Regions from separate parts of the Streptomyces sp. NPDC060028 genome, predicted to be linked through region 2. Evidence: riboswitches for the same ligand, from Rfam matches in the RefSeq annotation. Region 2 holds a riboswitch; the other holds the start of a gene.

Region 1 (10,080 bases), on a different contig from region 2:
CCGGGCCCTTTTTCATGACCAAAGCCCCGGGTGGATGCGGCCCATTGCCACTGAATGAACCAAGAAATGGCAAATAGGCTCCGCGTGAGAGCAGGACGGCATCCCCCCGGCAGGACGGAAACGCAACGCATGGACATGAGCGCAGCCAACAAGAAGGGCCTCGGTCTCTTCTCGTTGATGATGATCGGCGTAGGTTCGATCTTCGGGTCGGGATGGCTCTTCGGCGCCGGCACGGCCGCCCAGGTCGCCGGTCCCGCGGCGCTCGTGGCCTGGGTCGTCGGCGCCATGTTCATCGGCATGATCGCCATGTCGTACGCCGAGGTCGGCGCGGCCTACCCGATCCCCGGCGGCATGGCCCGGTACGGCAGCCTCTCGCACGGCCCGGTGCTCGGCTTCATCACCGGCTGGGCGGTGTGGATCGCCGTGGCTTCGCTGATCCCGATCGAGTCGATCGCCGCGACCCAGTACATGTCCTCGTGGAGCTTCGGCTGGGCCGAGGACCTGGTCGACGCCGGGTCCCACCAGCTGACCACCTTCGGCATGTTCGTGGCGCTGGCCCTCACCGTCCTGCTGTGGCTGTCCTGCTACTGGTCGGTCCAGCTCCTGGCGAAGATCAACGCTGCCCTGACCGTGGTCAAGTTCGCCATCCCGGTCCTCGCGGTCGTCGCGCTGATCGCCTCCGGCTTCCACACCGAGAACTTCACGGCCCACGGGGGCTTCGCCCCGAACGGCTGGACCGCCGTCCTGACCGCCGTCACCACCTCCGGCGTGGTCTTCGCCTTCAACGGCTTCCAGGCCGTCGTCAACCTCGGCGGCGCCGCCAAGAACCCGGGCCGGGCCATCCCGATCGCCCTGGTCGGCGCGCTCTCCCTGGGCCTGGTGATCTACCTCGCCCTGCAGACGGCCTTCCTGGGCGCCGTACCGCCGGAGCACCTGGAGCAGGCGGGCGGCTGGTCGGGCGTGAACTTCAACTCGCCGTTCGCCGAGCTCGCCAAGCTGCTGATGATCCACTGGGTGGTGGTGATGCTCCAGTTCGGCGCCTTCATCTCCCCCGCCGGCTCCAACATCGCCAACGTCGCCTCGGCCGCGTACATGGTCCGCACCATCTCCGAGACCGGCTTCTTCCCCAAGCGGCTCATGCGGACCCACCCCGTGTACGGGACCGCGCGCCCGGCGATGTGGATGAACCTCGGCTTCTCCGTCCTGCTGCTGGTCACCGTCGGCCACAGCTGGAAGACCCTGGCCCCGGTCATCTCGGCCGCCATGGTCATCTCGTACCTGATCGGCCCGATCGCGGTGGGCGTCTTCCGCCGCACCAAGCCCGGTCTGCCCCGCCCCTTCCGGCTGCCCGCCGCGAAGATCCTCTGCCCGCTGACCTTCGTCTTCGCCGCCTGCGCGCTGTACTGGTCGAAGTGGCCGAACACCGGCATCGTCACCGCACTGACGCTGCTGGCCGCCCCGATCGCGGCGCTGGTGCTCTTCCGCAAGGGGGAGCGGAACCTCGGCCGGCAGTTCGCCCCGGCCTGGTGGATCGTCTTCTTCCTCGGCGCCCTGTCCCTGCTCTCCTGGCTCGGCTCCGCCGACTTCGGCGGCCGCGGAACCATCCCGGGCGGCTACGACATCGCCCTGGTGGCCGCCATGGCCTTGGTCACGTACTTCTGGGCCGTCCGCGCCGGCGTACGGGCCCACCAGGCGGGCCTGCCGGGCCCGGATCCCGTACTGGACGGCCCCGAGGCGACCGGGGCCGTACCGGAGCGCGAGCTGACCCACGCCTGACCGAAAGCTTTCCACCCCGTCGGGCAGCCGAGCTGTTCATCTCACCGCGTTAAGCTCGGCTGCCGGACAAAATCCGACCAATCCGCCTCTCCTGCCCCCTCCCACCCCACGAGCAGACAAGGGAGTCCGCCACCGTGGCCATCTCCGTCTTCGATCTCTTCTCCATCGGCATCGGTCCCTCCTCCTCCCACACGGTCGGTCCGATGCGGGCGGCACGCATGTTCGTGACCCGCCTGAAGAAGGACGGTGTCCTCGCGCAGACCGCCTCGGTACGCGCGGAGCTCTTCGGTTCCCTCGGCGCGACCGGCCACGGCCACGGCACCCCCAAGGCGGTCCTGCTGGGCCTGGAGGGCCACTCCCCCCGCACCGTGAACGTGGAGACGGCCGACGCCGAGGTCGAGCGCATCCGCCAGAGCGGCCGCCTGCGGCTGCTGGGCGCCGAGATAGGTGATGTGCACGAGATCGCCTTCGACGAGCCGAACCAGCTGATCCTGCACCGCCGCCGGTCCCTGCCGTACCACGCGAACGGCATGACCCTCTTCGCGTACGACGAGACCGGCGCGCCGCTGCTGGAAAAGACGTACTACTCGGTGGGCGGCGGCTTCGTCGTGGACGAGGACGCGGTCGGCGAGGACCGGATCAAGCTCGACGACACGGTCCTGAAGTACCCCTTCCGCTCGGGCGACGAGATGCTGCGCCTGGCGAACGAGACCGGCCTGTCGATCTCCTCCCTGATGCTGGAGAACGAGAAGGCCTGGCGCACCGAGGAAGAGATCCGCGAGGGCCTCCTGGAGATCTGGCGCGTCATGCAGTCCTGCGTCTCGCGCGGCATGTCCCGCGAGGGCATCCTCCCGGGCGGCCTGCGGGTCAAGCGCCGGGCCGCCTCGACGGCGCGCCAGCTGCGCACCGAGGGCGACCCGATGATGCACCGCAGCGAGTGGACGACGATCTACGCGATGGCGGTCAACGAGGAGAACGCGGCGGGCGGCCGCGTCGTCACCGCGCCGACGAACGGCGCGGCGGGCGTCCTGCCGGCCGTCCTGCACTACTACGTGAACTTCGTGCCGGGCGCCGACGAGGACGGCGTGGTCCGCTTCCTCCTCGCGGCGGGCGCGATCGGCATGCTCTTCAAGGAGAACGCCTCGATCTCGGGCGCCGAGGTCGGCTGCCAGGGCGAGGTCGGCTCGGCCTGCTCCATGGCGGCCGGCGCCCTCGCCGAGGTCCTGGGCGGCACCCCGGAGCAGGTCGAGAACGCGGCCGAGATCGGCATGGAGCACAACCTCGGCCTGACCTGCGACCCGGTCGGCGGCCTGGTCCAGATCCCCTGCATCGAGCGCAACGGCATGGCGGCGGTCAAGGCCGTCACCGCGGCCAAGATGGCGATGCGCGGCGACGGCACCCACAAGGTCTCCCTCGACAAGGTCATCAAGACCATGAAGGAGACCGGCGCCGACATGAAGGTCAAATACAAGGAGACCGCCCGCGGCGGCCTCGCGGTCAACGTCATCGAGTGCTGATCCGCCGCAACGACTGACGTGGGGGGCCCGGCGCACGCGCCGGGCCCCCCACGCGTGCACTAGCCGCGCGTGCGCAGGGCCTTCAGGCAGCCCTTGGCGAAGGCGTCCACCGCCGCGTCCAGGGCCTTGAGGCTCTCGGGGGTGGGTGGCGTCCGGGCGTCGGCGGTGACCGTCACGTCCAGCAGCAGGTTGCTGTCCCGGAGGTGGAGCTCGCGGACCTGGTGCAGTTCGGTGGGCTTGTCGTAGCCGAAGCGGAACGCCTCCTTCCCGACCCCCTGCACGGGCACGAGGCCGCTGTCCTTGACGTCCTTGGCCGTGTTCTCCCGGTCCCTGGCGTGGACGTCCCGGGCGAAGTCGACGCTCTCGGTGAAGGCGAAGTCCAGATCGACCTTGGCGTTCCCGTAGACCGCCGGGCCCGTCTCGACGAGGGGCTGTACGCACGTGAAGCCGGGCGCGCCGCCACCGCTGCGCCCCGAGCGGTCTGCGACCTCCTGGCGGGCCCCGAGCGGGTCGGCCAGCTCGCCGTACGGCAGCGCGTTGCAGATCTCCTCCGTCGCGACCCAGGGGTAGCCGCCCTTGCCGTCCTGCGAGACCTGCCGGTCCCCGTCGCCCCCGCAGCCGGCGGCCGCCACCGCGAGTGCCAGGGCGGTCAGCGCCCGTCCTGACCATCGGTGTCGCCGCATCCGGTGCTCCCCTGTCGCGCGGTCGGTCTCCACCCAACCACCTTGTCACGCAGGCGAGTTGCACGGGCCTGCAATCGCCGTTTCCGGGTCGGGAGCCGTGCCCCCGTCCGCCCCCGTGCGCCCCCGCCCCGCTGGCGGAAAAGGGTCCAGGGGCCCGGCCGGAGAGGACCTTCGGCACGGGGGTGGAGCCGCTGAGTGGGCTAACTTGCCCGAGTGGGTCGCGAATCCCCCACGCCGAGAGAGAGGCGGGCCGCATGTCCAGCACCGAACACCGCGTCCTTGCGCTCCGGTTGGAGGCGGTGCCCGTCCCGGTCCCACTGCGGGGCGTTTTCGTGTACCGCTCCGACCGCCCCTACGAGCTCGCCCTCGACTTCGAGGGCGCCGGGATGCACCTCGCGCGGTGGGTGTTCTCCCGGGAGCTGCTGCTCGACGGGCAGGCCTGCGCCACCGGCGAGGGCGACATCCAGGTCTGGCCGCGCCGGGAGGGCACCGAGCCGCGGATCTTCCTCGCCTTCAGCAACGGCGCGCAGAGCTGCCTGGTGTCCGCCCGGGCGAAGGACGTACGGGAGCTGTGCCGGCGGATGACGGAGCTGGTGCCGCGAGGGCAGGAGCAGCGCCACTACGACCTCGACGCCGAGCTGAGCGCCCTGCTCCTGCGCTGAGGGGCGGCCCCGGGAACCGCGGGCGCGGCGGCGGTGTCTTCATCTGTGACATCCGATGTCCCGTCTGAGGAGATTCGGAGGGACGCAAATGAACCACCTACGCCGCCGCCAGGTCACCGCCCTGATCACGGGCGCCCTGCTCACCGCGGGCGTCGCACTGGCCGCACCGGCCTCCGCCGCCACCCGCGCCCCGACCCCGCTCGTCGTGAACGCCCGCTGGGGCGGGCACTGCACGTACGACCGGCTGGTCATCGACCTCCAGGGGTACGTGCCCCCGGTCACGGTCACCCCCGTACCCGAGCTGGTCTACGACGGGTCCGGCAAGCCCGTGCCGCTGGCCGGGAAGCACTTCCTGTCGATCCGGCTGCACCCCGCCGCCGGGCACGACGACGCGGGGAACAACGTCTACCAGGGCCCGAAACTCCAGAAGATCCACCTGAGCAAGCTCAAGGGGATCGCCCTGACCGGCGACTACGAGGGCTACGTCACCTTCGGCGCCGCCTTCGACACCGCTCCCACCCACAGCACCTCCGTCCTGCACTCGCCCGAGCGGCTCGTCGTCGACTTCCCGCATCCCGCCACGTGCTGATCACCGGTGCCCGGGGCGTCGTACGCCCCGGGCACCGGATCCGCCCCAGCTCGCCGGGCGGAGTCTCATCTGGCCGCCGGACCCGAGGGGGCTTCAGCGGTGCTCGGGGTTCGGGAAGTCGAAGCGGCAGCCCGCGTCCCACTCGGAGCGCTGGTTGCCGTGCGCGGGCATGCCGCCGGCGCGCTTGAGCAGGGCGGCGAGGTGCATCAGGTTCCAGGACATGAAGGCCGTGTTCCGGTTGGTGAAGTCGTTCTGCGGGCCGCCCGATCCGGGGTCGAGGTACGAGGGTCCGGGCCCGGCCTCGCCGATCCAGCCGGCGTCGGCCTGCGGCGGGATCGCGTAGCCGAGGTGCTGGAGGCTGTAGAGGATGTTCATGGCGCAGTGCTTGACGCCGTCCTCGTTGCCGGTGATCAGCGCTCCGCCGACGCGCCCGTAGTAGGCGTACTGGCCGTGCTCGTTCAGGATCGAGGAACAGGCGTAGAGGCGCTCGATGACCTGCTTCATCACGGAGCTGTTGTCGCCGAGCCAGATCGGGCCGCACAGCACGAGGATGTCGGCGTCCATGATCTGGCTGTAGAGCACCGGCCACTGGTCGCTCTCCCAGCCGTGCTCGGTCATGTCCGGCCAGACGCCGGTGGCGATGTCGTGGTCCACGGCGCGGATCAGCGAGGTCCGCACGCCGGCCGCGGCCATGACGGCGCGGCTCTTGTCGATGAGGCCCTCGGTGTTGCTGGTCTCGGGCGAGCGTTTGAGCGTGCAGTTCACGTAGACGGCGGTCAGGTCCGAATAATCGAAGTCAGCGGCCACTCCCCCACCCTCCCGGCCGCCGTCCGGCCCGGCCACCGGACCGCGTCCGTCCGGATTGGGGCGGGTTGTTACTGGTCCGTCCGGGCGACTAGGGTCAGCGGGCCTTGGTGTTCGGGAAACCGGTGGGAAACCGGTGCGGCCCTCGCCACTGTGAACGGGAAGTCCGGCTCCACTCTTGCGGGAAGCCACTGGGCTGCGCGGGAGGTTCCGCGCCGCCCGGGAAGGCGGAGACAGGGCATCAGCACCCGTGAGCCAGGAGACCGGCCGGGGTGCGTTGTCCATCCACGAGGTGCTGGAGAGGTCTCCCCACTCATGCATATAGCCGAGGGGTTTTTGCCCCCCTTGCACGCGGTCGCCTGGGGCGCCGCGTCCGCTCCCTTTGTCGTACACGGCGTCCGCGCCCTCACCCGCGAGGTGAAGGCCAATCCGGAGAGCACTCTGCTCCTCGGGGCGTCCGGAGCGTTTACCTTTGTCCTTTCCGCCCTGAAGATCCCTTCGGTGACGGGCAGTTGCTCACACCCCACCGGCACCGGGCTCGGCGCGATCCTGTTCCGGCCGCCGATCATGGCGGTGCTCGGCACGATCACCCTGCTCTTCCAGGCCCTGCTGCTGGCCCACGGCGGCCTGACCACCCTCGGCGCCAACGTCTTCTCGATGGCCATCGCGGGCCCCTGGGCGGGCTACGGGGTCTACCGGCTGCTGCGGCGCTTCGACGTCCCGCTGATGGTGACCGTCTTCTTCGGCGCCTTCTTCGCCGACCTGGTCACCTACTGCGTCACCTCCGTCCAGCTGGCGCTGGCCTTCCCCGACGAGGCCACCGGATTCCTCGGCTCGCTCGAGAAGTTCAGCGAGATCTTCGCGCTCACGCAGATCCCGCTCGCGGTGAGCGAGGGCCTGCTGACCGTGCTCGTGATGCGGCTGCTGATCCAGTCGAGCAAGTCGGACCTGGTCCGGCTCGGCGTCGCGAAGCTCACCGCCGCCAAGGGCGCCACGAAGCAGGAGGCGGCGCTGTGATGAGCCGGAACGCGAAGATCAACACCCTGCTGCTGCTCCTGGTCGCGGCGCTCGCCGTCCTCCCGCTCGCGCTGGGGCTGGGCGATGACAAGGAGGAGCCGTTCACGGGCGCCGACGCCCAGGCGGAGTCGGCGATCACCGAGCTGAAGCCGGACTACGAGCCGTGGTTCTCGCCCCTGTACGAGCCCCCGTCCGGGGAGGTGGAGTCCGCGCTGTTCGCCCTCCAGGCGGCGCTCGGCGCGGGGGTGCTCGCGTACTACTTCGGCGTCCGCAAGGGCCGCCGCCAGGGCGCGGCGCAGGCCGCCGCCGCCTCGGACACTGCCTCGGTCTCCTCCCCGGTCGGCGCCCCGGTCGCCGCGCCGGCCGCCGCGCCGGAGGCGTAGCGCGGTGCTGCCGATCGACGTCGCGGCGCACGGCAGCCGCTGGCGCCACCGCCACCCGCTGGAGAAGGCGCTGCTGGGGGTCGGGCTGACCGTCACCGCGGTGTGCCTGCCGCCGTGGCCCGGCGGGCCCCTGGTCGCCGCCGCCGCCCTCGCGCTGCTCCTCGGCCCCGCCGGGGTGTCCCGGCGGCAGTTGTGGCGGGCCTTCCGGGCCCCGCTGGGCTTCTGCCTGACCGGCGCGCTGCCGCTGCTGTTCGCCGTCGGCGGTCCCGCCGGGTTCGTCTCGCTCGCCTCCGACGGCCCGCGCCATGCGACGGAACTCCTGCTGCGCACCTCGGCGGCCTCCCTCGGCCTGCTGCTGTTCGCCTTCACCACCCCCGTCTCGGACGTGCTGCCGCGGCTGGTGCGGGCGGGGGTGCCGGCCCCGGTGGTGGACGTGGCCCTGGTCATGTACCGGATCGGCTTCCTGCTGCTGGACTCGATGGCCCAGGTCCGCCAGGCCCAGGCGGCCCGCCTCGGGCACACCGGCCGGGCCGCGGTGTGGCGTTCCCTCGCGGGTCTCGCCGCGACCTCGTTCGTACGGGCCTTCGACCGCGCGGCGCGGCTCCAGGTGGGGCTGGCCGGGCGGGGTTACGACGGGGCGCTGCGGGTGCTCGTACCGCAGGCCGCGCTGTCGTGGCGGTTCCTCGCGGCGACCGGCGCCCTGCTGAGCGCACTGATCACCCTGACTCTCCTGCTGAAGGGGCTTTACCTGTGAGGCCGTTGGTGGAACTGGTGGATGCGGGCTACGCGTACGAGGACGGCCCGGCCGTCCTGTCCGGCGTGGACTTCGGCATCACGCAGGGCCGGGCGCTGGTGCTGCTGGGCCGCAACGGCAGCGGGAAGACCACGCTGATGCGGCTGCTGAGCGGGGGCCTTCGGCCGGGCACGGGCGCGCTGCGGCTCGACGGCGCGGAGGTGAGCCACGACCGCAAGGGCCTGACGCGCCTGCGCACGGCGGTCCAGCTGGTGGTCCAGGACCCGGACGACCAGCTCTTCGCCGCCTCGGTGGAACAGGACGTGTCCTTCGGCCCGATGAACCTGGGCCTGGCGCCCGAGGAGGTACGGGCCCGCGTGGACTCGGCGCTGGCCGCGCTGGACATCACGGCCCTGCGCGACCGCCCGACGCACCTGCTCTCGTACGGGCAGCGCAAGCGCGCGGCCATCGCGGGGGCGGTGGCGATGGCGCCGCGCGTGCTGATCCTGGACGAGCCGACGGCGGGCCTCGACCCGGACGGGCAGGAGCGGCTGCTGGACGCCCTGGCGGGCCTGCGCGAACGGGGCACCACGGTGGTCATGGCCACGCACGACGTGGACCTGGCGGTCCGCTGGGCCGACGACGCGGCGCTCCTGACCCCGTCGGGCATCCGCCTCGGCCCGGCCGAGACCCTCCTGTCGGACCCCGCCCTGCTGGCCTCGGCGGGCCTGCGCCGGGCCTGGTCCCCGACGGTGACGGCCTTCCTGCGCGCCCACGGCCTGCTGGGCCCGGACGCCCCCGGCCCGCGCATCCCGGAGGCGTTGGCCGCCTGGCGGTAGACGACGACGGCGCCGCAGGTCCCGCGGGCCCCCGCAAACTTAGGATGGCCGCATGTCGCTGCCGCACGCCATCCTCACCGCCCTGCTCGAGAAGCCCTCGTCCGGGCTGGAGCTGACCCGGCGGTTCGACAAGTCGATCGGCTACTTCTGGTCGGCCACGCATCAGCAGATCTACCGGGAACTCGGCCGGCTGGAGGAGGCCGGGCTGATCCGGGCGCTGCCCAGCGAGGCGCCCGTGCGCGGGCAGAAGAAGGAGTACGAGGTCCTGCCCGACGGCAGCGCCGAGCTGGCCCGGTGGGTCGGCGAGAGCCAGGACCCGAAGCCGATGCGCGACCCGCTGCTGCTGCGGATCCGCGCGGCGGGCGTGGTGGGCCCGCAGGGGCTGGGCGCGGAGCTGCGCCGGCATCTGGAGCTGCACCGGGGCCAGCTGGCGGAGTACGAGGCCATCGAGGCGAAGGACTTCCCCCCGCAGCGGGACGCCGTCGAGGACCGGCTGCGCCGGCTCGTGCTGCACGGCGGGATCGCCCTGGAGAGCTTCTGGCTGACCTGGCTGGAAGAGGCCCTCACCGAGCTCGAGGACCTGACGGCCCGGGACGGCGGCAGCGCGGTCTGACTCGGCCCCGCGTGGCAGGCCGGGGCCCGGCTTGCAGCAGGTTATACGAAATCGTATAGTCCAAAATCATGAAGTCCGAAATCGCGCCATCCGAGTGGTCGGCCCTGCTCGCGCTCCAGCGGGCCACCCACGCCACCCTGCAGGTGCTCGCAGCGGAGCTGGTCGACCTGGACCTGACGCCCTCCGAGATCAACGCGCTGGCCAATCTCGCCGACGGCCGGGGCCGGACCGTGTCCGAGCTCGGCGCGGCCGTGGGCACCCGCCCCACCACGCTGACCAGCGTGCTGGACCGCCTGGAACGACGTGGGCACATCACCCGCGGCACCCGCCCTGGAGACCGCCGCGCGGTGCTCATCGAACTCACCGCTTCCGGCGAGGTGGCCGCCGCCACGATCCGCCGGGCCATCGCCGACCTGGAGCGTCGCGCACTGCACGGCCTGCCGGCCGACACCATCGCCTGCCTG
Region 2 (10,080 bases):
CAGCGCGTCCAGGTCGCAGCCGGCCCGGACCTGCTCGGCCAGGGCCGCCACCGCGGCGAGCGCGTCGGCGCGGCGTTCCGCGACCGGGACCAGGCCCAGGTGGCGGGACGGCGCGGCGACCTGGGGGGCCCGCCGCAGGACGCCCAGTACCGGCATCCCGGCCTCCTCCAGGGCCTCCCGCAGCATCACCTCGTGCCGGTCGGAGCCGACCTTGTTCAGGATCACGCCCCCCAGCCGGACCTGCGGGTCGAACGAGGCGAAGCCGTGCACCAGCGCCGCCACCGACCGCGACTGCGAGGACGCGTCCACCACGAGCACCACCGGCGCCCGCAGCAGCTTCGCGACCTGCGCCGTCGACGCCAGCTCGCCCCGCCCCGCGGCCCCGTCGTACAGCCCCATCACGCCCTCGACGACCGCGAGGTCACACCCCGCCGCCCCGTGCGCGAACAGCGGGCCGACCAGCTCGGGCCCGCACATGAAGGCGTCCAGGTTGCGCCCCGGCCGGCCGGTGGCCAGCGCGTGGTAGCCGGGGTCGATGTAGTCGGGCCCGGCCTTGTGCGGGGACACGGCGAGGCCGCGCTCCGAGAAGGCCGCCATCAGGCCCGTCGCGACGGTGGTCTTGCCGCTGCCGGAGGACGGCGCGGCGACGACCAGCCGCGGTACGTTGAGCGAGGTCACCACTCGATGCCCTTCTGGCCCTTCTGGCCGGCGTCCATCGGGTGCTTGACCTTGGTCATCTCGGTGACGAGGTCCGCGAACTCCACCAGCTTCTCCGGCGCGTTGCGGCCGGTGATCACCACGTGCTGGGTACCGGGACGGTTGCGCAGCACCTCGATGACCTCGTCCACGTCGATCCAGCCCCAGTGCATCGGGTACGCGAACTCGTCCAGCACGTACAGCCGGTGCGTCTCGGCGGCCAGGTCGCGCTTGACCTGCTCCCAGCCCTCCTTGGCCGCCTGCTCGTTGTCGAGCTGGGCGTCGCGCTGGACCCAGGACCAGCCCTCGCCCATCTTGTGCCAGACGACCGTGCCGCCCTCGCCGGAGGCGCCGAGCACCTTGAGCGCGTTCTCCTCGCCGACCTTCCACTTCGCCGACTTGACGAACTGGAACACCCCGATCGGCCAGCCCTGGTTCCAGGCGCGCAGCGCCAGCCCGAAGGCGGCGGTCGACTTGCCCTTGCCCGGTCCGGTGTGGACGAAGACGAGCGGGCGGTTACGGCGCTGACGCGTCGTGAGTCCGTCGTCGGGAACGACGGTCGGCTGTCCCTGAGGCATTACGCGGCCCTCCTGTTGCTGCTGTGCGAAGCGTGGGATGCGACGGATGTACGTACGTTCTTGACGAGCCCGGCCAGCGAGTCGGCCCGCAGCCCGTCGAGGCTGACGGCCGGACCGCCCAGATCGGCGGCCAGCACGCCGGCCAGCCCCAGCCGGACCGGGCCGGTCTCGCAGTCCACGACCACCGACGCGACCCCTTCGGCCGCGAGCAGCCGGGCCCCGCGGCCCGCGAGGGCGCGCGGATCGCCGCCGAGGGAGCCGGCCGAGGTGGCCCGCCCGTCGGTGACGACCACGAGCAGCGGCCTGCGCGACGGGTCGCGCAGCCGCTCGATGCGCAGCACCTCGTGGGCCTTGAGCAGCCCGGCGGCCAGCGGGGTGCGGCCGCCGGTCGGCAGCCGCTCCAGACGGGCCGCGGCGGCGTCGACGGACGAGGTGGGCGGCAGGGCCAGTTCGGCGGCCGCTCCCCGGAAGGTGATCAGGCCGACCTTGTCGCGCCGCTGGTAGGCGTCCAGCAGGAGCGAGAGGACCGCGCCCTTGACCGCGCTCATGCGCTGCCGGGCGGCCATCGAGCCGGAGGCGTCGACCACGAACAGCACGAGGTTGCCCTCGCGTCCTTCGCGCGTCGCCTGGCGCAGGTCGTCCCCGCGCACCACGAGCCCGCGCCCGCTGCGGCCGCGCGCCTTCTGGTGCGGGGCGGCGGCCTGGATGGTCGCGGCGAGGTGCAGCTTCGTCAGCTGGCCCCGGGGGCGGACGGCGCCGGTGGTGCGGCCGTGCGCGGTGCGGGCGCGCGAACGGCGTCCGGCCGCGCCCTCGCCGAGCCCGGGGACGCTGAGCATCTTGGTGCGGAACGGCTCGCCGGCCCGTACGGCGGCCTGCTCGGGCGCGTCCGCTCCCCGGGCGGAGGGCTGCCCCTCGGGGGCCTCGGCCTGCGCGGGGGCCGGCTCCTCGGCCGGAGCCTGCGCGGGGTCGTCCGGAGTTCCGGATTCCGGGGTCTCGGCGTCGCCGTGCGGGCCTTCGCCCTGCGGGGGCACGCCGCCGCCGTCGCCGTCCGGGCCGTCGCTGCCGTCGCCGCCGTCGCCGCCGTCGTCCGGGCCCTCGGGCTCCGGGTCCGGGTCGGGGTCGTGGTCCGGTTCCTCGTCGGGGAAGCGGTCCAGGATCTCGTCGAGCTTGTCCTCGTCGAGTCCCGGCGCGTCGAAGGGGTTGCGGCGCCGCCGGTGGGGGAGCGCCAGCAGCGCGGCCTGCCGTACGTCCTCCTTGCGTACGCCGGTCCGTCCGGCCCACGCGGCCAGCGCGGTCGCGGTACGGGCCATCACGATGTCGGCGCGCATGCCGTCGACCTCGAAGGCGGCGCAGGTCGCGGCGATCTGGAGCAGCGAGTTGTCCCCGAGGACGACCTGCGGGAGCAGCGCCCGCGCGGCCACCACCCGGGCGCGGACCTCGTGTTCGTCTCCGGCCCACCGGGTCGCGAAGCCCGCGGGATCGTCCTCGTACGCGAGGCGGCGGCGCACCACCTCCACGCGCTGGGCGGGTTCCCGCGAGGCCGCGACCTCGACGGTCAGCCCGAACCGGTCCAGGAGCTGCGGCCGGAGCTCGCCCTCCTCGGGGTTCATCGTGCCGACGAGCAGGAAGCGGGCCGCGTGGCGGACCGAGACTCCCTCGCGCTCGACGTAGGAGGCGCCCATCGCGGCGGCGTCGAGCAGGAGGTCGATCAGGTGGTCGTGGAGCAGGTTGACCTCGTCGACGTACAGGATCCCGCGGTGCGCGTCGGCGAGCAGGCCGGGCTCGAAGGCCTTCACGCCCTCGGCGAGGGCGCGTTCGATGTCGAGGGCGCCGACGAGGCGGTCCTCGGAGGCGCCGACGGGCAGCTCCACCATGCGGGCGGGGCGGGCGGCGCCGGGGCCGGACTCGTGGGGGCCGTCGGGGCAGGCGGGGTCGGGCGCGGTGGGCGCGCAGCTGAAGCGGCAGCCGGGTACGACGTCCACCTGCGGCAGCAGGGTGGACAGGGCGCGGACGGCGGTGGACTTGGCGGTCCCCTTCTCGCCGCGCACGAGCACGCCGCCGACCGCGGGGCTCACCGCGTTGAGCAGGAGCGCGAGCCGCAGGTCGCTCTGGCCGACCAGTGCGGTGAACGGGTAGGGCGTGCTCATGCGTTGCTCACTCCTTCTAGTGTGCGGACCGTTGCCGGGGCTCCGCCCCGGACCCCGCGCCTCAAACGCCGGCGGGGCTGAAAGTCAGCCCGTCCGGCGTTTGAGGACCGGGTCTGGGCGGAGCCCAGTTTCGGGAAGGGGCGGGGTGGGGGAGAGCCTCGCAGGGCCCGGCCCGTCACGGGGCGCCCGGCGGTAGAAAGGGCAGGCCCGTCGGGGCGCCCGACTCGATCAGCCGCAGCAGCGCAGCGGTATCGGCGTGTTCCTCGATCAAGTCCCCCAGCAGGTCCAGCTGTTCCTCCCGCAGCGCGGCGAAGGACGTGTCCGGGGCCGGGACGAAGCGGCGCCCGGCCGCCGAGGCCACCTCGCGCAGGAACGCCCGGCGGAAGCCGTCCGACTCCAGCGAGCCGTGCCAGTGCGTCCCCCACACCGAACCGACCCGGCATCCGTCCAGGAACGGGGTCCCGCCCAGGACTTCGGCCACGCCGTGGTGGATCTCGTACCCCTCGACCGGCTCGCCGAGCGCCGAGCCCACCGGCCGCGCGAGGGTCTTCTCCCGCTCGAAGCGGATGCGTACCGGCAGCAGGCCGAGGCCGTCCACCGCTCCCGCCCGGGATTCGACCTCGTCCTCGATGTGCTCGCCCAGGACCTGGAACCCGCCGCAGATCCCCAGCACCGGCCGCCCCTGCGCGGCCCGCCGCACCAGCGCGTCCGCGAGGCCGCGCTCGCGCAGCCAGGCCAGGGCCCTGACCGTGCCGCGGGTGCCGGGCACGACGACCAGGTCCGCGTCGGCGAGTTCCTCCGCCCGGTCCACGAACCGCACGACCACTCCCGGCTCCGCCGCGAGCGCGTCCACGTCCGTGAAGTTCGACATCAGCGGCACCGCGCACACCGCGACCCGCAGCACGTCCTCGCCGACCGGCGGGGCGACCACGGACTCCCGTACCGCGCCGCGCAGCGAGACCCGCAGTCCGTCCTCCTCGTCGATGCCGAGCCCGTGCTGGAACGGCAGCACCCCGTACGTCGCCCGCCCCGTGAGCCCGCGCAGCATCTCCATGCCGGGCTCGAGCAGCGAGACGTCGCCGCGGAACTTGTTCACCAGGTACCCGGCGATCAGCGACTGGTCCTCGGGCGACAGCAGCGCCGTCGTCCCGAAGAAGGACGCGAAGACCCCGCCCCGGTCGATGTCCCCGACCACCACCACCGGGAACCGCGCGGCCCGCGCGATCCCCATGTTCACGATGTCGGTCCGGCGCAGGTTGATCTCGGCCGGACTCCCCGCCCCCTCGCAGATCACGGCGTCATACGTGCCCCGCAGCTGCTCCAGGCAGTCCGTGACGATGCCGAGCAGCTGCTCCTGGCGCCCCCCGTGGTAGCCACGGGCGCTCATCTCGCCCACCGGCTTGCCCAGCAGCACCACCTGGCTGCTCCGGTCGCTGCCGGGCTTGAGCAGCACCGGGTTCATCAACGCGGTCGGCTCCACGCGCGCGGCCTGCGCCTGCATCGCCTGCGCCCGCCCGATCTCGGCGCCCTCCCGCGTCACGAACGAGTTCAGCGACATGTTCTGCGCCTTGAACGGGGCCACCTTGACGCCCTGTCGGGCCAGCCAGCGGCAGATGCCCGCCGTGACCACGCTCTTGCCCGCGTCCGATGTCGTACCGGCGACCAGCAGTCCGCCGCCGCGCCTCGCGCCGCTCATGCGCGCCGCCCCTTCCTCTTCGTACGGGAGACCAGCAGCCGGGCCGCCACGCAGGCCCCCAGCGCCAGCCACGTCACCTGCCGCGAAAGACGTACCGCCCGCTCGATGTCCGCGACCTCCACGGGCCGCCCCGCCCCGCCGTTCAGCACGGCCCGGTGCTCGACCCGGCCCCCGTACGCGAGCGTCCCGCCCAGCCGTACGCCGAGCGCCCCGGCGAACGAGGCCTCCACGGGCCCGGCGTTGGGGCTCGGGTGGGCGGCGGCGTCCGCGCGCCAGGCCCGTACGGCCCCCCGCCGGTCGGGGCCGGCCACCACGGCGGCGAGCGCGGTCAGCCGGGCGCCCGGCCAGCCCGCGACGTCGTCCAGCCGGGCGGAGGCCCAGCCGTAGCGCAGGTGGCGGGGCGACTTGTGGCCGACCATCGCGTCCAGGGTGTTCACCGCGCGGAACGCGAGCAGCCCGGGGACGCCGGCGAGGGCTCCCCACACCAGGGCCCCGACGACCGCGTCGGAGGTGTTCTCGGCGACCGACTCCACGACGGCGCGGGCCATCTGCTGCTCGTCCAGGGCCTGTGGGTCGCGCCCGCACAGGTGAGGCAGCCGCTCCCGGGCCACCTCGGCGTCCCCGGCGGCGAGCGCCCCGCCGATGGCGCGGGCCTCCCGGCCCAGCGAGGTGCCGCCCACGACGGCCCAGGTGGCGGCCGCGGTCAGGGCGATACGGGCTGCCGCGGGCCGGGAGCGCACGGCTCGCGCGCCCAGCGCGCCGACGGCGGCCGCGCCCCCGGCGCACAGCAGGGTGTGCAGGACGCCTCGGGCGCGGTCGTCGCGCCACAGGGCGCGCTCGACGGCGGCGGCGGTTCGTCCGAAGGCTGCCACGGGGTGCCCTCGGCGCGGATCCCCGAGGATCCGGTCGCCGATCAGGCCCGCCGTGGCCCCGTACGCGAAAACGCGATCGGCACGCATGGTGGCAGGTATGTCCTCACTCAGGGTCCGCGCCCTGGTTCGACGTGACCGGCGACGAGAGTTCCTGGCTCCCGGATCGCACTCGGCCGAGTGGTCCGGTGACAGTGGCGGGACCGCGCCGGATTCGCACCGGACTTCCTCTCCATGCCGCCGTATTGGCTCGGGCAGTCCACCACGCACCGCGAAGGCCCGTCAACTCGCCGTTGACCTGGGACGGGGCAGGCGACGGGGTAGGCGACGAGGTATGCGAAAGCTCCCCCCGGGACAAACCCGGAGGGAGCCTTGACGCGTGGTGCGCAGGTGCCTCAGCTGATGATCAGGTAGATGCCGTACGTCACGGCCACCGCGCACAGCGCGAAGCAGGCGTACGCGCCGCTGCGGGCCAGGGTGGCGGCGCCGCCCTGCTCGGTGGCGGACTCGTGCTTGGAGAGGCCCACGAGACCCAGGGTGAAGAGGGCCACGAGCGCGACGGTGGCGGAGAGGCTGACCCCGAAGACGGAGCCGAGTGCTGCCCAGTCGATCTTCATACTGCCGTTTCCTCTGTCGTTCTCGGGGTCAGACCGCGGCGGCCGGAGCCGCAGGGGTCGTGAGGGTCGCCGTCGCGGCCGGGATGGTGGCCTTGAGGTCTTCGTCCGTCACCGCGGCGGTCGTGCCCGCGGTCGGCGGGACGGCCACGGCGGCCATGGCGGCGGTGACCACGCCGGGCTGCTCCGCCTCGGTGGCGGCGAGCGGCTCCACGTCGTTGACGTTGTGGTGGTCGACGACCTGGCGGCGGGAGATGACCCAGATGGCGAAGCAGGAGGCGACCAGGAAGAGCGCGACGGCGACGACGCCGACGTCACCGGTCCGCATGACCAGCTCGGCGCCGGAGGCGACCAGGGCCGCGGCCGGCAGGGTCAGGCCCCAGGCGATGAACATGCGGGTGGCGGTGGACCAGCGGACCACACCGCCCTTGCGGCCCAGGCCCGCACCCATGACCGCGCCGGAGCAGGCGTGGGTGGTGGAGAGGGAGAAGCCGAGGCTGGAAGAGGCCAGGATGACGCTGGCGGCCGAGGTCTGGGCGGCGAAGCCCTGCTGCGGCTGCAGCTCGGTCAGACCGCTGCCCATGGTGCGGATGATGCGCCAGCCGCCCAGGGAGGTGCCCAGCGCGATGGCCATGCCGGCGGAGACGATGACCCACACCGGCGGGTTGGAGCCGGGGGCGAGCGCACCGCCGGCGATCAGCGCCAGGGTGATGATGCCCATCGTCTTCTGCGCGTCGTTGGTGCCGTGCGCGAGGGAGACGAGACCGGCCGAGGCGATCTGGCCGGCGCGGTAGCCCTTGGTGGAGGTCTTCTCGCCGACCTTGTTGCCGAGCTTGTACGTGACCTTGGCGGCCAGCAGCGCGGCGATTCCGGCGACCAGGGGCGCGGCGAGCGCGGGGATGAGCACCTTGGTGACGACGACGCTGCCGTTGACGGCGTCGAGGCCGGCGGAGGCGACCGCGGCACCGATCAGACCGCCCATGAGGGCGTGGGAAGAGCTGGAGGGGAGCCCGACGAGCCAGGTGACCAGGTTCCAGAGGATCGCGCCGACCAGGGCGGCGAAGATCACTTCTGGCTGAATGCCCTCTTCGTTGACCAGGCCCTTGGAGATCGTCTTGGCGACCTCCACGGACATGAACGCGCCAACGAGGTTCAGCACGGCGGACATGGCCACCGCAGTCTTGGGCTTGAGGGCGCCGGTCGAGATGGTGGTGGCCATCGCGTTGGCCGTGTCGTGAAAACCGTTCGTGAAGTCGAACACGAGAGCGGTGATGATCACGATCCCGAGGAGAAGCGTTATGTGCTCCATTTACCCAGGCTTCTGTTTGACGTCAGTGGCTCGTGGACCGTAAGCAACCTGGATGAACGGAAGGTGAACTGACATGGGCGGTGTGGTGTCTGCCCGAGACGTGTGATCGGGACGTTTGTCCCCCCACTGGCGTAGATATACCCATTAATGCACGTCAGGGCCCGGTGAACGGAACCCACGGCAAGGGACTTCCGGCGCCCCGGCTCCCTCGCACGGCCCCGCGAGGAGATCCAGATCACCCTCCGTGGCGCGCCCGGTGGCCCCCGGGAGCCCCGGCCCCGACACTGGAGCGGTGCGCACCGCTACAGCGACGGCAGCGGCCGTCACCACGACCCTCCTGGGTACCGGCGCGGCCGCGGTCGTGGCCGCCGTCCTGGCCGGCCGGTACGCCGCCGACGCGGCGCTGCGGCCCGAGCTCGGCCGCCCCCTGCCCGGCGGGCCCCGGCTCAGCGTCCACTCCACCGCCGCCGGCCGCATCGAACTGACCCGCTCCCTGGCCTCCCTGCGCGCCGGTACCTACGGACTGACCGCGCCCGGGGTGCACGCGGTCGTCGGCCCGGTGATCGCCGACGCCCCGCACGATCCCGACACCGTCGTACGCCGTCTGCTCGCCGTCACCCACGGCAGCCTCGACCCGGGCACCCGCGTCACCCTGACCCCGCAGGTGCACCTGGGCAATCCGCGCACCGCCCTCGGCCTCGACCACGCCGACGTGGACATCCCCGGCGAGCTCGGGGCGCTGCCCGCCTGGTTCGTGCCCGCCGCCCGCGACACCTGGGTGATCACCGTCCACGGGCTCGGCGCCACCCGCGAGCACCCGATGGTGGTGATGCCCTTCCTGCACCGCCACCGGCTGCCCGTCCTCGACGTGGCCTACCGGGGTGACCTCGGCGCCCCCGCCTCCCCGGACGGTCTCGGCCACCTCGGCGAGTCGGAGTGGCGCGACCTCGACGCCGCCATCCGCTACGCCCTGCGCTACGGCGCCCGCCGCGTGATCCTGCACGGCTGGTCCAGCGGCGCGGCCATGGCCCTGCGGGCCGCCGAGCGCTCGGCGCTGGCCGACCGGATCTCCGGGCTGGTGCTCGACTCGCCCGTCCTCGACTGGCACGCCACCCTGCGCGCGCTCGCCGCGGCCCGCCGCACCCCGGCCGTGCTGCTGCCCTTCGCGGTCCGGGCGGCCGAGGCGCACGCCGGACTGCGGGCCGACCACCGGGCGCCGGGGGCGGACCCCGGCGCGCTGAAGGTGCCCGTCCTGATCTTCCACGGCCCGGACGACACCCTCGCCCCTTGGGAGCCCGCCCGCCGGCTCGCCGCCGCGCGGCCGGACCTCGTCACCCTGCGCCCCGTTCGCGAGGCCGCGCACGGGGCGATGTGGAACGCCGACCCGGCGGGTTACGAGGAGGCCTTGCGCCGCTTCCTCACCGCTCTTGTGTAAAGGCCGTGTGCCGTAGGAGGCAGGGTGGGTGGTTTGTCCTATTATCTCCCGGTGGTCACAGGTGGAACTGGCTGGTTCCGTTTGGGCTTTCGGCCGGTGACGGGCGAGACTGCTTCCGTGACGTCCCGAAAGCCTGATGAGCAGTTGGCTCGCGACTCCAGACTCCGCCTCGTCTCCCCGCGGTCCGTTGCCACGGCCCGCAAGGCGGTGACCGACCGGCGAACCCGGACCACCCCTAGGCCTCCGGCGGGCACCCCCGCCACGGCCGACCTCGCGAACCGGGCCCGCGCCTCGCTGGCCGACGCCGTACGGCTGGCGCGCTGGGCCGAGCTCAACCTCGGTGCCGGGGACGGCGGTCGGCCCGCCCCCGCGGCCGCGCTGCCCGCCTCCGACGTCGAACGTGCCGCCGCCGAACTGCACCTGACGCACGGCCAGATCCGGGTCGGCTGGGACCGGTCCCGGCTCGCCGGCCTGGTCGAGGTGCACGGTGGCCATGCCCGCCCCGGTTGGCGGCTGCGCGCCTGGGACCGCGACGACACCGCCGTACTGCGCGGCTGGGTCGCCCTCTTCGACGCCTGGTCGCTGGTCCACCCGGCCCCCGCCGACATCGCCCCCGCGGTCGTCGCCGAGGTCGTCGAGGCCATGCCCCAGCTGCTCTCCCTGCTCCAGCTGTCCGCCGGACCCGTGAGCGTCCCCGACCTGCTGGACCTGCTCGGACAGCGCGTCGAGGAACTGC

Evidence for each region. A riboswitch is a leader RNA that binds a small molecule or an ion and turns the genes downstream of it on or off. The one in region 2 is predicted to bind cobalamin.
Region 1: linked by a shared signal. The riboswitch ahead of ACFWBF_RS14805 (energy-coupling factor ABC transporter permease) and the one ahead of ACFWBF_RS10225 (cobalamin biosynthesis protein) in region 2 are both predicted to bind cobalamin.

What each region holds. Positions count from the first base shown of each region.
Region 1 covers NZ_JBHWVJ010000024.1:77,299-87,378, forward strand. The annotation lists gene ACFWBF_RS14775 (APC family permease) at 130-1,776, shown strand; gene ACFWBF_RS14780 (L-serine ammonia-lyase) at 1,911-3,293, shown strand; gene ACFWBF_RS14785 (hypothetical protein) at 3,353-3,976, opposite strand; gene ACFWBF_RS14790 (SsgA family sporulation/cell division regulator) at 4,231-4,638, shown strand; gene ACFWBF_RS14795 (hypothetical protein) at 4,727-5,227, shown strand; gene ACFWBF_RS14800 (flavodoxin family protein) at 5,321-6,034, opposite strand; cobalamin riboswitch at 6,100-6,318, shown strand; gene ACFWBF_RS14805 (energy-coupling factor ABC transporter permease) at 6,347-7,048, shown strand; gene ACFWBF_RS14810 (energy-coupling factor ABC transporter substrate-binding protein) at 7,048-7,431, shown strand; gene cbiQ (cobalt ECF transporter T component CbiQ) at 7,436-8,185, shown strand; gene ACFWBF_RS14820 (ATP-binding cassette domain-containing protein) at 8,182-9,003, shown strand; gene ACFWBF_RS14825 (PadR family transcriptional regulator) at 9,056-9,616, shown strand; gene ACFWBF_RS14830 (MarR family winged helix-turn-helix transcriptional regulator) at 9,685-10,080, shown strand, end outside.
Region 2 covers NZ_JBHWVJ010000014.1:53,696-63,775, reverse strand. The annotation lists gene ACFWBF_RS10245 (cobyrinate a,c-diamide synthase) at 1-681, opposite strand, end outside; gene cobO (cob(I)yrinic acid a,c-diamide adenosyltransferase) at 675-1,274, opposite strand; gene ACFWBF_RS10235 (putative cobaltochelatase) at 1,274-3,421, opposite strand; gene ACFWBF_RS10230 (cobyric acid synthase) at 3,597-5,117, opposite strand; gene ACFWBF_RS10225 (cobalamin biosynthesis protein) at 5,114-6,076, opposite strand; cobalamin riboswitch at 6,114-6,257, opposite strand; gene ACFWBF_RS10220 (hypothetical protein) at 6,382-6,603, opposite strand; gene ACFWBF_RS10215 (anion permease) at 6,632-7,909, opposite strand; gene ACFWBF_RS10210 (alpha/beta hydrolase family protein) at 8,202-9,344, shown strand; gene ACFWBF_RS10205 (hypothetical protein) at 9,462-10,080, shown strand, end outside.